2 regions of the Brevibacillus sp. YAE8 genome follow, and region 1 is predicted to be linked to the other one. Evidence: riboswitches for the same ligand, from Rfam matches in the RefSeq annotation. Region 1 holds a riboswitch; the other holds the start of a gene.
What was found. A riboswitch is a leader RNA that binds a small molecule or an ion and turns the genes downstream of it on or off. The one in region 1 is predicted to bind S-adenosylmethionine.
Positions count from the first base shown of each region.

Region 1 (7,434 bases):
GATGGATGTCGACCAGGCCAGGGATCATGTAGCGGCCTTGGCCGTCGATGATTTCGCTCGCTTCAAACGTCTCGGCATTCCGCTCGCCGATGTAGAGAAAGCGCCCGTCCAGAACCGCGACGTTTCCTTCCCGGAACTGTTTGAAATAGCTGTTGAACACTTGTACGTTTTGAATCAATAAATCAACTTTCACAAAAAGCCCTCCTGTCTTTAGTCCACGAGCACCACTTTGTCTTTCGGGAACAGCAGGTTGACCTTTTGGCCGCTCCGATAAGGGGTCTCCATTTCCTGGTTGACGGTAAAGTCGCCCAGCTCTGTTTCCACGACGTACTGATAGCTGCGGCCCAAAAACGTGCTGACTTTGACGCTGCCGTGCAAACGGTTCATGCCTGGCTGATCGGCCTCTTCGGTCGTCACCAGCAGATCGTCCGGACGCATCGCGCATTTTTTGCCGGTAGGACTTGCTGTTCCAGGGTGCTTGGCTGCTACGAACTGATGGCCGCCCACGCGCAGTCCGATCTCTCCGTTCGCTTCCGTGCGCTCGGCGAAGTCGATGAAGTTGGTAAAGCCGATAAACCGCGCGATAAACTCGGTCTTCGGATATTTGAAAATCGTCGCCGGGTCGTCCAGTTGCTCGATAATTCCTTTGTTCATGATCGCCACCTGGTCGGAGATGGAGAAGCACTCCTCCTGGTCATGCGACACGTACACTGTCGTAATGCCCAGCTCCTGCTGGATGCGGCGAATTTCCACGCGCATGTTGATCCGCAGGTTCGCATCGAGGTTGCTTAGCGGTTCGTCGAACAACAGCAGATCAGGCTGAATCACCAGGGCACGGGCAATCGCCACGCGCTGTCTTTGCCCGCCGGACAGCTCCTTGGGGAACCGTTTTTCAAAACCGCCAAGACTGACAACCTCCAAAATTTGCAGGACGCGCTGCTTGACCTCTGCTTCATTCACCTTGCGCAGACGCAGGCCGAACGCCACGTTGTCGAAGACGGACAAGTGCGGAAACAAGGCGTAGCTCTGAAACACAAACCCGAAGTTGCGCTTGTTGACCGGCACCCGCGTATAGTCCTTGCCGTCAAACAGGAAGCGGCCGTCCTTTGCTTCCAGAAACCCCGCGATCAGGCGCAGCGTCGTCGTTTTGCCGCAGCCGCTCGGCCCCAGCAAGGAGATGAGCTGGCCCTTCTCGATATTCAGATTGAAGTTTTGCAAAATGTACTGATTGTCATAGGCAACCGATACGTTTTCCAGCGTGAGCAATGCCATATGTTTGATGCCTCCGTTATCGTTTTGTAAAGTAGGAAAGCCCCATCAATCGTTCGATGATGAACATGAGAACAGCCGTAATCATCATGAGCACGACAGAAATCGCAGCGATCGTCGGATCGAAGTTGTTTTCCACGTAAGTCAGCATCTGGATCGGCAGCGTGCTTACTCCCGGTCCGGTCATGAACACAGAGATATCGACGTTGTTGAAAGACTCCAGAAAAGCAATCAGAATCGCCGCAATAATTCCGGAGCGAATGTTAGGCAAAACGACCTTGAAAAACGTCTCCAGCCGGCCAGCGCCGAGACTGAGCGCCGCCTCTTCAATGGCGAAATCGAAGTTGGACAGGCTGGACGCGATGACGCGAATGATAAAAGGAAGCATCAGCACCGTATGGCCGACGAGCAGCCCGGCGTAAATCGGCAAATGATAGACGACAATGACGTATTTCAGCATGGCAAAGCCCATGACAATTCCCGGAATCAGGACAGGCGAGATGAAAATGCCGTTCAACAGCCCTTTGCCGCGAAACTGGAAGCGGCTGAGCGCATACGCCGCCGGAATCCCGAGCAAAAGCGCCAGCAGATTGCCCAGTAACGATACGAGCATCGACGTCTGGAACGTCGTCATGAACATTTCTACGTTAAAGATGTTTTCATACCAGCGCAGGGAGAAGCCTTCCGGCGGGAATTTCAGGACGCTCCCCGGCTCAAACGATGTAAAGGATATGATAATGAGCGGCCCGAGCAAAAAAGCAAAGACGAGAAGGGTAAACAGGGCCAACCCGCGATTTTTTTCCTGCATAGCTTCTACCCCTTCGGATTTAGTTTCGTCGCCAGCTTGTTCATGAAGGAAATGACGACAAACGTAATGACGATCATGATCGTGGCAATGACCGAAGCCATGTACCAGTCGTTTAGCGTAATCGCGTTCTGGTAGAGAAACGTCGAGATGACGCGTTGCTTCCCGCCCAGCAGCGCAGGTGTAGTGTAGGCGGTCAGGCTGCCGACAAACACGAGAATGCTGCCGATGATAAGCCCTGGCACACTAAGCGGTACAATCACCTGGCGGAACGCCGTAAATTTGGACGCGCCCAGGCTTTCGGCCGCTTTGATTAAATCCGGGTCGATGTTTTCCATCACGCCCACCAGTGTAATGATGATGAGCGGCAGGAACAGATGGATCAGACCGATCATCATCGCAGTCGGGGTGTACAAGATTTCCAGCGGTTTTTCAATCAGTCCGATCGACAACAGCGAGCTGTTCAGCAAGCCTTTTTTGCCGAGAATAATCATCCAGGAAAACGAGCGCACGACAGAGCTGGTCAGCAGTGGGAAAATCGCCAATGCCAGCAAAATCCCCTTTTTGCGCGGGCCTAACTTGGAAATGTAGTACGCAGCCGGAAAGCCGAGCAGGATGCAGGCAATGGTCGTGACGAGACTGACCTGCAGCGTCGTCAGCAAAATTTTCATGAAATACTTGTCCGTCAAAAACTGCATGTAGCCTTGCAGGGTAAAGCTTCCTTCATGGAAAAACGTGGACGCAATCGTCAGCACGATCGGAATGACCATGAACAGCGTCAAAAACAGCACACCAGGCAGCAGCAATAAATAAAGACCCTTTTTTCTCATTCAATTAACTCCTGTTCACGGTATCGTCAGGCTTTCAATGCGCCGAGAAAACGCGCAAAGAACGCATCTGCATCTACGTCCAGACAGACGTTCATGTTGGGTTCTTTTTTCAGGCGGTTCTGAAAGTCGCAAACCGTTTGCCCGTCACAAAGCTCGCTTTTCGTTTCGATATCGACGTACAGCTTCTTCGTCGTCACCAGCGAGCGGTCGAGCGCGACCGCAACAGCCAGCGGATCGTGCATGGCGCAGGCGCGCACGCCGTTGCGTTCAAAGTAGCGGTCCAGGTAATCGGACGTGCTTTGCTTCACGTAGCGGCCGATGGGCGTATCGCCCAGTTCCTTGATATGTTCTTCGGTAAGCAGGACTCGTCGTGTGACATCCAGCCCGACCAATGTCAATTGCGGAAATCCGGCGTGAAACACTACCTTGGCTGCTTCCGGATCGACGTACATGTTGTACTCCGCCACCGGGGTCACATTTCCGTGCTCGGTCAATACCCCGCCCATAAAAATGACTTCCTTCACCTGCTTGACCAGCTCGGGGCACCTTCTGACAGCCAAGGCCAGATTCGTCAGCGGCCCTGTCATGACAAGCGTGACTTGCCCGGGACGAGCCAGCACTTGCTCGCAAATGAAATCAGGCGCAAAGCCTTCCCGCGGCTGCGTCAGCACCTCCGCATCCCGCAGTGCCCCGCCAAGCCCGTCCTCGCCATGAATGCGATGCTCGAAAAACAACGGACGAAAAAGCGGCTGGGAGGCTCCGCGTACGACAGGAATCGTTGCTCCCACTTGCAGGAAATCGAGAATTTTGCACGTATTTTCTGTCGCTTTGCCAAGGGATACGTTGCCGTTTACGGTAGTGATTCCGATCAATTCACATTGACCGCTCTTGATAGCCAAAATAATTCCCAGCGCGTCATCAATTCCGGTATCGACATCAAGAATGATTTTTTGCTCCACGAGTGGTCCTCCTTCAGTTGAAACAAACAAGGGTATATCCGCCTGACGTCTATACCCTTGTCCTGTTTCAAGCGCTTGTTATTGGGTAATTTCGCGGTTCCAGCGATCAATCCACGCCTTGGAATGCTCGTTGACGAACTTCATGTCCAGCTTGCGCAGCTTGTTCACTGTCTCTTCGCCGTAAGTCACGCCTTTTGCTTCTTCGGCTGTCAGCTCCACAGACGTGTTTACAGGAGAGTCTACTTTTGCTTTCGCTGTTTTCTCCTGAACTTCCTTGCTCAACTGATAGTTGATGAAGTCCTCGGCCAGTTGCTTGTTTTTGCTGCCTTTGACGATGTTGACGGTGTTCATTACGGCGTAGCCACCGCTTGCCGGAGCGACGAATACCGCTTCTGGCACGGCTGCCTGGATGTCTTTGAAGTACATTTCCATGATCGGACCCACTGCGATTTCTTCCTGGCTGAACATGTTCACGTACTCGGAAGTTTTGTCGTAATACTTCACAACGCCTTTATTCGCTTCTTTCATTTTTGCAAACGCCTGGTCTTCGTTAAACTCTGCGCTACCTGCTACCATCGAAGCGCTGTCGAGAATCATCGGGCCTGTGGTGGACGTGATGTTCGGCAGTGTCAGCTTGCCTGCCAACTCAGGGCTCCACAGGTCTTTCCAATCTTTGATCTCGGTTGTGACCAGCTTCGGATTGTAGGCAATCCCGAATTGTCCGATCGTGTAGGCTGGACCGTAGTCCTCGCCCAGCGGCGCTTTGGCGATATCGTAAATCTGGTTCAGGTTCGGAATGCGACTGCGGTCGATTTTTTCAAATACGCCGCTGTCGATTCCTTGCTGCGCATAGTAGTCGGAGAGATAGATCAGATCGACGTCGGAACTGCCTTGGCGGATTTTGTTCAGACGCTCGGCGTTGTTTCCGATTTCGAGCACGATTTTCACGTTGTGCTCTTTTTCAAATGGTTCGTAGATTTCTTTGCGGAAAAAGTCTTCAGAAAAGCCCCATGTAGAGATTACCAGCTTTTGCGGCTCGCCTTTGGCAGCTTCGCCTGCTGCTCCCTCCTGCGGTTTGTCGCTGCTGCCGCAGCCTGCAAGCACCAGAGACAGCATGGAAGCAGAAAGTATTCCTGTCAGCATTTTTTTCATCGTAATGTTCCTCCCGTTCGGCTTATAAATGACGAATGATTCCATCTCATAGAATGAAGTGTTTTCTCGTTTTTATACTGCGTGTCGTGAAACCCCCTACTGTTTCCCTCGTTCGGTGATTTTATTCATCAACCACCCCCTTTGCAAAGCGTTGAGAAGCTGAAAAAGAAAAAAGAAAAGCACCCTTGAATAGAACGATACATTCTAAACAAGAGCACTTTTCTTCGTAAACAAAGAGAAGCGACACCCGTTTCACACCATTTTCACGGTCTTCCCTTGAGATAAATCAAAAGGGAAAATCCGAACGAATGGGGCAAGTATTTAATTTTCCGAGCCGCTCACAATCACATTCGTGATCGCCCACTGCGTAGGCGCATCATAGTCTCTTAGCACAGCTTCCAGCTTCAGACCCATCTCTTCTTCCAGCCGTTCTTTCAGTTTCCTCTTATAAAGAAGAGACATGCGAAAATCGACTTCGAGCTTCAGGGCCGGGGCTTCGCCTTCAAGCGCGGCAGAGCGCGGTGAACGGCGATGCTTGGCGTGGAAGGTAATCAACTGATTCTCAATGGTCACTCTCAGCAAAGTCGTTCCAAATCCGAACAACTCTTTCGCTATCTCATTATAAATGGCAGACAGCTTTTTTCTCGTTTCATTCGTGTCTGTTAAACTCATGACATCACCCGCGAGAGCTGTTATCGGATTCGTTGCTCCCATTATACATATGATTTCTGGCTAGAGCAAGCAAACATTCGTATTTAGATCATTTTTACATTTTTCAGTCAAAAATTCGTTCGGAAAAACAATTGACAGGTCGAAATCGGCAAGCTATAATCCAACTAACCTAATATGAATTGTAGGCAATTTGCTTTGACCGAATTTCATAAGCCACTTCTCTTATAAAGAGAGGTCGAGGGACTGGCCCTATGACACCTCGGCAACCTATCCCACCGATATGGTGCCAAATCCAGCGGAAATCAATTCCGACAGATAAGAGAGGCATTGACCACTGTGAATGTTGCATGCGCAGTTACAAGCCTCTTCTTAGCGGAAGAGGCTTTTTGTTTTCCCGGTTACTATTTTCAAGATATACAAACACCAAAGAAAAGGGGAATTTTCATGAAAAAGACAGGCTTATTTCTCACTTCGCTTCTGCTAGCTGCTTCTCTCGTTACGGCGTGCGGCGGCAAACAGGAAGCGGCTCCCGCAAACGGTGGAGCTGCTGCTGAACAGCAAACCAAAATCAAGGTCGGCGTGACAGGCGGCCCTCACGAAGAAATTTTCAACAAAGTAAAAGAAGTCGCCAAAGGCCAAGGAATCGACGTGGAGCTGGTCGTGTTCAACGACTATGTGCAACCGAACCAGGCTCTCGATAAAGGCAATCTCGATATGAACAGCTTCCAGACCATCCCGTTCCTGGCCAAGTTCAATCAGGACCACAAAACCAAAATCGTCGAGATCGGCAAAGGCGTAACCTTCCCGATGGGGCTCTACTCCACCAAGCATAAAAAAGTAGAGGACATCCCGGAAGGCGGCGTGGTCGGCATCCAAAACGACCCGACGAACCGCGCCCGCGCTCTGTTGCTCTACCAGGCTGCCGGACTTATCAAGCTCAAAGACGGCGTGAAAGACAACGCGACTCCGCTGGACATCGTGGAAAATCCGAAAAAACTGCAATTCAAGGAGCTGGAGGCAGCGTTTTTGGCTCGCTCGCTCGGCAACGTGGAAGTCGCTTCGATCAACACCAACTTCGCCATGGAAGCAGGCTATTCGCCGAAAAAAGACGCGATCTTCTCGGAAACGTCTGATTCTCCTTACGTCAACATCATCGCCGTCAGAGAAGCAGACAAAGACAACCCGACCTACAAAAAGCTCGTGGACATCTACCGCTCGGAAGAAGTGAAGAAGTTTATCGACGAACACTTTGAAGGAGCCGTGCTGCCGTCCTGGTAAAAACATGCCGGGAACAACCGACAACAAGGAGACACTCGTGATGATACAGCTAACTGATATTCATAAAACGTACAAGGTAGGAGCCAGGCAGGTCGAAGCCTTGAAGGGCGTATCTCTGAACGTGGAAAAAGGGCAAATCTACGGCGTGATCGGCTTTAGCGGAGCGGGGAAAAGTACCCTGCTCCGCACGATCAACCTGTTGGAAAAGCCGACGAGCGGCTCCGTAGTCGTCAACGGGCAAAATCTGCTTGAGCTGAAGGAAAAAGAGCTGCGCCAGGCGCGCAAAAAGATCGGCATTATTTTTCAGCACTTCAATCTGCTTTCCTCCTACAACGTCTTTGACAACGTGGCGGAAATATTGCGGATGAACCGAGTGCCAAAGGACGTTATCAAGCGCAAGGTAGAAGACTTGCTGCGCCTCGTCGGTCTGGCGGACAAGGCAAACGCCTATCCTTCCCAACTGTCCGGC
Region 1 is NZ_BAAIYG010000007.1:42,694-50,127, forward strand. Features, by position in the region: gene AC27IT_RS12335 (adenine deaminase) at 1-193, opposite strand, end outside; gene AC27IT_RS12340 (ABC transporter ATP-binding protein) at 211-1,272, opposite strand; gene AC27IT_RS12345 (ABC transporter permease) at 1,289-2,077, opposite strand; gene AC27IT_RS12350 (ABC transporter permease) at 2,083-2,904, opposite strand; gene AC27IT_RS12355 (nucleoside hydrolase) at 2,931-3,863, opposite strand; gene AC27IT_RS12360 (ABC transporter substrate-binding protein) at 3,942-5,015, opposite strand; gene AC27IT_RS12365 (hypothetical protein) at 5,337-5,687, opposite strand; SAM riboswitch class I at 5,907-6,009, shown strand; gene AC27IT_RS12370 (MetQ/NlpA family ABC transporter substrate-binding protein) at 6,132-6,965, shown strand; gene AC27IT_RS12375 (methionine ABC transporter ATP-binding protein) at 7,006-7,434, shown strand, end outside.

Region 2 (7,434 bases), on a different contig from region 1:
CGTAGCAGCCATTGGCGTTTTTCTGCTCTCGGGCTATTTCATGACCAAATGGGAAAAAGCCGTCTTCCCGGGAAACCAGCAAAACGGCTCCGCCCCTGATCCCCCCAAGCATTCGGACAAAAACGGCAGGCAGTAGGACGCCATCCATCTGGCATTCGTCCTTGCTGCCTGCCCGTTTTTTCTTTTGCGCCGCTTTTTCGGGTTATGCCGTTTCCAGCAGCGGGAAGCAGCGGACGGACAGGCCAAAATCGCTTTTCAGCACTTCCTCGTGCTCTTCGCGAATCCCTGTTACGATCAACCCCGCGCGCAATACTCCGCCCAGATCGAATTGGACTTTCAGCTTCGTCACCGTCACGCCCGCCTCGCGCAAGAAATGCAGGACGCGATCAGGCGTCGCAGCGAGACACGAGCCTTCGAGATAACACAGCACGCGCTCGTCCTGCCATTGACCCGGCTGCGCTTCGGCCGTTTTTTCCTTCCAGGCCGGATGCGGGGTAAACGGCTGCGTCAACAAATAAGCCAAATCCTCGACAACGGCGCTTGCCGTCGGCAGCTCGCCTGCGCCTCTGCCCGTAAACAGCAGATCGCCTACGATGTTTCCGGAAAGCTGAACAGCGTTGAAAGCATCCTGAATTTGCGCCAGCGGATGAGCGACAGGCAGCATGGTCGGCTGAACCGAGAGCCGGATTCCTTGCTCTGTTTTGTGCGCCTGGGCAATCAGCTTGATCCGGTAGCCCAGCTCGTTTGCGATACGGATGTGACCAGGAGACAAATCGGCAATCCCTTTGCGCACGACATTTGCAAGCGGCAGCGATTCTCCGTACACAAGCTGCGCGAGAATGTACAGTTTGTACATCGCGTCGAATCCTTCCACGTCAGAGCGCGGATCGGCTTCCGCATACCCCAGCTCCTGCGCTTGCTTCAACACTTCCTGATAGGGGAGCTGCTCCGCTTCCATTTTCGTCAGGATGAAGTTCGTCGTACCGTTGAGAATGCCGCGCACTCCTTGAATATCGTTCGTGCGCAAAAACTGTCGCAGCACGCTCAAAATCGGGATGCCGCCTGCCACGCTCGCCTCATAGGCCAGATGGACCTGATGCCGGTTTGCCAGATCGACCAACTCTGTGCCGCGTTTGGCAAGCAGCTCCTTGTTCGCCGTCACCACGTGGCAGCCTTTTTCGATCAAGGCACGGACGTAGTCATACGTCGGCTCGACGCCCCCCATCACCTCGACGACAATGTCCACATCGCTTTTCAACACGTCCTCAAAATCCGTGGTCAAAAGCGCGGGATCTACCTGAACGGCCCGTTCTTTTTCCGAATCGCGGACCAATGCTTTGACAATTTCGATTCGCTTGCCCAATCTCGCAGCCAGCTTCTCCTGCTGCGAACGAATCGTCTTGATGACGCCGCCCCCTACTGTTCCCAATCCAAGCAGCCCTACCTTGACTACACCTGCGCTCATTTCTACCACCTCATAGCAATATTTTCGTAAAAAGAAAAAACCTTCCCGCTAAGAAGAAGGTTTTGGCATCAACGAAATCCTTCTCCTTATCTCCCAGGACGCTTCCGCCCTGCAGGAATTGGCACCTTGTCACAAGCTGTGTAACGGTTGCCGGGCTTCATCGGGCCAGTCCCTCCGCCTCTCTGGATAAAGAAAACTATGAATTTTTGCTCTTTCTCGTCGAGAAAGCGGCCAAGCGAAAAGCTTATTGGAAAAGAAAGCCTTTGTTGAGCGGAAACATCAAAAAACCTTCTTCGTTAAGAAGAAGGTTCGTCATAACTGCTACGATGTACCCGCTTCTTATCTTTCGGAACGAAAACGCCCCGCAGGAATTGGCACCTTGTCGCTCTACGCAACGGTTGCCGGGCTTCATCGGGCCAGACCCTCCACCTCTCTGGATAAGAACTTTGTTTGCTGTTGAGCCTATTCTAAGAAATTCCAAAGCATTCGTCAACAAAATTCTTTTTCGTTTTTAACCAGGCTAGATGCGGTCAGAAACGGTTCAGATACGGCCAAAAACGGGACAACCGTTCCGAATGTACGGTCGCCTTCACCTGGCAAAAACGCTTTCGACTTCCTCCGTACTGCAGCAAACGCAACGGACCAGCCCTTCCTCGCTTTCCCCCGACAGCTCTCGTTCTTCGACATAACCGCACCATTGACAGATGAAAAGCTGAACCATGCTGCTCCCTCCTTTGAGTTGCTCACGGTCAATCAGCGCCGATTTCCTCTCCCCAAAACAAAAAACGCATTTTCTACTGATCGAAACGAGATCCGATCGTTAGAAAATGCGCAGGCAAGCAATAGACATCCTTGTCCGTTTGCCAGTATGGCGAGTCCTCTAACACCTCCCTATCTCCCGTAGGTCCATCAGTGTTGTTGAAACAGGCAGGTCTCCTGACTTCGGGATCATCGTCTGGCGCTGCCTTCCCTGTCCAGCGGCTGGACAAGTGGCCTGTGTGCGCGAAACTCCCCTCTTACAGTGGCGGGACCGTGTCGGATTTGCACCGAGCTTCCCTATTATCCTTAGCAGCGAATCGCCGCAAGGAACCTGTTCCCCCGTATGCAATTTTGCAAATCGTTACTACCATTCTATTCTACTTTTCCTGAAAATGGTAGAATAAACAAGCGAAAGGGACGAATCAAATCAACGCGGTTCGCTTTTGCATACCGTCTACAGTGAATACCTTTCCCGCAATATGCGACAGTGATGGGCCTCATGCCCGGCAATGACATAGGCCAAAGTGCGTGCGGACAGTTTGTTGCCGTTGGCCGTCCCTGTTCGCGTCCACGCCTCCTCTGCCACTCCCCGCAACAGAGCGCGCGTCGACTGCCGAACAGCCTGATATTCTTCGAGCAAATCGGCCAGGTCGCGTTTCTGAAAAAAAGCTTGCGCAACATACGCATTTTCGTCAAATCCGACGAGCGGTGTCTGATCTCCCCGGGCAATTCGCAGCAAGCGGTAGCTCATAATCCGCTCCGTATCGATCAGATGCCCCAACACTTCTTTTACGGTCCATTTGCCCGGCGCGTAGCGATACTCCGCTTGCGCCTCGGTAAGCCCGGCATACATCTCGACGGTCTGCGCCAGTTGCTTCGCCAGTACGGCTGTCAACTCGCCTTCTGGCACTTGCTCGACATAGTAGGCAAAATACTCCCCGTATTCCTCGCGCTTTGGTCGACTTGGCATGCTTTTCGCCTCCTTTGATTTTGGGAACGGTCATTCCTTTGCTGTCTGGCCTTTTCTTGGAGCATCCGGTTTTCAGATGCTCTGTGGTAACATCACGGCCGTTTTAAAGGGATAGCAAGCCAGACCCTCTGTCGCGCAAAGCAGTTGGGCATACGTATCCGTGCCCGAACCCGTACCCGCAGCTCCCCCCTGCGAACGCTTTATTTACCTTCATCCCTGCCAGCCCTCAAACAACAGCACCCTTGCCGGAGCAGCGTCTGTGCCGACCAGCTTTAACGGGGCAGCAACCATGAAGTATTTTCCTGCGGGCACCTCGCGAAGCCGCAAGCCCTCAATCACGATCACGCCTGCGCCAAACAACGTTTTGTGGGTTGGGTGTCCTTCCTGGCTGCGCTCAATCCCCAATGCATCCGTGCCGACACCGCGCACGCCTTTTTCCGCCAAATACGCTGCGCCGTCTTGTGCCAAATAGACGAACTCGAACGAAAAAGCATCCTCCCACGAATTTTTCGTTTGAAACAGGACAAACTCTCCCGACGCAATGTCGTAACCTTCCAGCTCGGCTCGCCCGATCTTGTCTTCCACATGCGTCAGGTCGAGTACGCGGCAGTTTCCTACCAGCTTTTCCAGCGAAATGCTTTCAAACGTCTCCCCGTCCTTCACCATGTGCAGCGGCGCGTCCACATGTGTGCCAGAATGCACATCCATGTCGATTCTCGACTCGGTCACGTAGCCGTTTGTTGCAGACAAAATCTTCGGCTGCTTTTCCGGCTTGTTTTTGTACACCGTCATCCCTTCAAAAATAGGTGCGGTCACATCAAACATTTTCATCGCGTTTCGCCTCCCTGTTTTGTTCGTTCTTCCCTGTCTCCGGATGCTTGCTTCCGCGCCGCAAATCGGCCGGGAAGACGACGCCGATTTGCCTTCTCGCTTCGTCCATGACTTCCATCGTCAATCGGGAGGCTGCATGTGAATTGGTCGCCGACTCTCTGGCGCCCGCCGAAGCCAGCCGGATAAACTCCCTGATTTCGTAGTGCATCGCCTTCGGCGTCTGGGGCCTGGTCACATCCTCGATCCTGCCGTCTCGGTAGCGAATCTCGATGCGCGTCAGGTGATTGATTTTATCGATCACCATCGTGGCGTCCTCCCCCTGGATTTCCGCTGGCTGATAGGAGGTGGTAATCTTGGAAAAGCTGAGGATGGCGTCCATCTCTTCGTACTTCAAAAGAATGCTGCCTTCTCCGTCTACCCCTGACGCCAGCACAACTCCTTCTGCCTTGACCTGCTCCGGCTTGCCAAACAGAACGATTGCCGGATAGAGACAGTAAATCCCGATATCCATCAAGGCTCCGTTGGAGTAAGCCGGGTCAAAAGCCCGCAGCACCTCGCCCGCGCGATACGCATCGTAGCGGGAGGAATACTGGCAATTGCTGGCGATGAAGCGGCGAATTTTCCCCAGCTTGGGCAAATGGTCCTGAATCGTAAAAAAGTTCGGCACGAGGGTCGATTTGACCGCTTCCATGAGCAGAACATCATGCTTTTTCGCCGCCGCAAGCATCGCCTCTACTTCGTCCGCATTCGAGGCGAGCGGCTTTTCGCACAAGACGTGCAGCCCCAAGCTCATGCACAGGATGGCCTGCTCGGCATGAAAGCAATTGGGGCTGGCAATGTAGACGGCGTCGATTTGTCCGCTCGCCGCCATCTCTGCGGGATTCGTGTAGAAAAAAGGAGCCGCGAACTTGGCCGCAAATTCCTTGGCGCGCTCGAGCGTTCGCGAGCAAACAGCTTGCAGGGAAAAGCCCTCTACCGTATGGCCTGCCTGGATGAACTCTTCTGTAATCCAGTTGGTACCGATTACGCCAAATCGCATGAATCGCTTCCCCCTTGTTTTTGGGCTGATTGGCCGAAAGTCGTGGGATTTGCAGGCAGTTTTTCGCTGGCTGGTCGAAGGGGCCGGGTTGGGCACGTAGCCTTTTCGCTCGTGCGCCCGACACTCCCTCTGCACACACTACCGATGCACTGGCTCCAGCTCACGTTCTTCTACATGATCTAGCCACCAGGAAAATCCTTCTTCCCGAAGCAAATCACGCGCGGCCTCCGGACCGTGTGAACCTGCCTCATACGAGACGAGCGGAACGAGATTGCGTTCGAAGGCGGCAAGGATCGGCTCCACCCATTTCCACGACAGCCGCACTTCGTTCCAGTGGGCGAAGTAAGTGGAATCGCCGCGCAGCGCATCGAACAGCAGTCGTTCGTACGCCTCTGGCACGTCCTGGTGGCCTGCGCTGAAGTCAACCGTGACAGGCTCAATTTTTCCGCTATTGGCCGGATTCTTACTATTCAACTGCAAGGCGATTCCTTCTTCGGGATGGACGTTGATGATGAGCAGGTTGGGCAATGTCTTTTCTTGCTGCTCCCGGTACAGCCGCTCCAAAGGGTTTTTGAATTCGATGACGATGCGGGTCGCTTTTTCCTTCAGCCGCTTTCCTGTGCGAATGTAAAAAGGCACGCCTCTCCAAAACGGGTCGTCGATCCAAACGCGCGCTGCGATATACGTTTCCGTCATGGACGCAGGCGATACCCCCGGCTCGTCCCGGTAGCCAACAACAGGCGTCTCCCCGATTTGCCCGGCACTGTACTGGGCGCGCACGACGTTTTGCGCCACCTCTTCTATTTTCAGCGGCCGCACTGCCTCCATCACCTTGCGCTTTTGTGCCCGAATATCGGTTGCCGTAATCCGCTTGGGGATGTGCATGGCGACCATCATCAGCATTTGCAGCATGTGGTTTTGCACCATGTCGCGGAGTGCTCCGGCCTGCTCGTAAAAGCCTGCCCTTTCTTCCACTCCGACCGTCTCGCTGGCTGTAATCTGCACGTTTGCGATGTGCCGATTGTTCCACAGCGCGGCAAACACAGGGTTGGCGAACTCCAGCGCCTCCAGATTTTGCACCATGGCCTTGCCCAAATAATGATCGATGCGGTAAATTTCTTCTTCGGTAAAAGCTTTCGTCAGCTTCTGATTCAAGTCTTCGGCCGATTGCAGGTCGCGCCCAAACGGCTTTTCGATAATCAGGCGCTTCCAGCCCTGTGGAGAGCCGAGTCCGCTCTCCTGGATGTTGGCCGCAATCACTTCAAAATACTCGGGCGCCACCGACAAATAAAACATCCGGTTTTGCGGGAGGTTGAACTCCTTTTCCCGCTGCTCCACCCGCTCAAGCAACGACGCGTATCCCGCAGCATCCGTCACATCGACTGCCACATACGAGAACGCCGCCAAAAATGGTGCAAGCACCGCCTGGTCGATCTCGTGGCGACGGGAAAACTCCCGGATGGACTGCTCTACACTTTGGATAAACGCCGTATCAGACCATGCTCTCCTGCCCACTCCGACAATGGAAAAGGCAGCAGGCAGCTTTTTATCGACATATAAATTAAACAACGCCGGAAAAATTTTGCGTTTCGCCAAATCTCCTGTAGCACCAAAAAGGACAAAGCTCATCGGTTCCATATGCGTTTCCTTCCTTCCGTACGCTTGCCATGCTGAATGCATCGTAGGTACACACCGTTATTATTAGAGAAAACGGCCACTTTATCAAGCAAAACACCTGCAAAGAATTGTTTTTGATCGCACGCTGTCGCGCATGGGACGTGAGGAACGGTTCATATACATGTACTATCCACCTTGCTATCTTGCATGGCAGGTGAACATCCCAGCACCTAAAAAGGAGGTTTCCCATGATGCTTTGCTTGCGTCCCCGCGAGCCCATTGATGATGTAATGGCGGGAGTGAATCGCCCCTCGTCTGTTTCGTTATTTTTGCAAAAATGGCTGTTCCGAATGCGAAGATAGCAGATTTGTCACCAGGGAGGAGGACTCTATGCGAGTCGCAATCTTAGGAGTAGGCGGAGTCGGACAAGTAAGCGCGTGTGAGCTTATCAAATCCCGGTTTGTAACCAAGCTGGTCCTGGCTGACATCTCCATCGGCCCTGCGGCAGAGCTGGCTCAGGAGCTGCGCCGGGAGACGGATGTCGATATCCAGGTAAAACGCGTGGATGCCCGTGACGTATCCAGCGTACGATCCATTTTGGGCGACATTGACCTTTTATTGCATATTGGCTTGCCAGAAAACAACCTCGCTGTCATGGAGGCTTGTCTGCACACAAGAACGCACTATATTGACACAGCTTCCTGCGGTCCGCAATGGCTGCAAAAGCAGCTTTCCTGGAACGACCGTTTTCGG
Region 2 is NZ_BAAIYG010000005.1:109,412-116,845, forward strand. Features, by position in the region: gene AC27IT_RS10125 (hypothetical protein) at 1-136, shown strand, start outside; gene AC27IT_RS10130 (homoserine dehydrogenase) at 203-1,465, opposite strand; SAM riboswitch class I at 1,549-1,658, opposite strand; SAM riboswitch class I at 1,802-1,909, opposite strand; cobalamin riboswitch at 2,375-2,574, opposite strand; gene AC27IT_RS10135 (DinB family protein) at 2,679-3,194, opposite strand; gene AC27IT_RS10140 (cyclase family protein) at 3,405-4,025, opposite strand; gene AC27IT_RS10145 (Gfo/Idh/MocA family protein) at 4,012-5,064, opposite strand; gene zwf (glucose-6-phosphate dehydrogenase) at 5,203-6,702, opposite strand; gene AC27IT_RS10155 (saccharopine dehydrogenase family protein) at 7,072-7,434, shown strand, end outside.
Region 2: linked by a shared signal. The riboswitch ahead of AC27IT_RS10130 (homoserine dehydrogenase) and the one ahead of AC27IT_RS12370 (MetQ/NlpA family ABC transporter substrate-binding protein) in region 1 are both predicted to bind S-adenosylmethionine.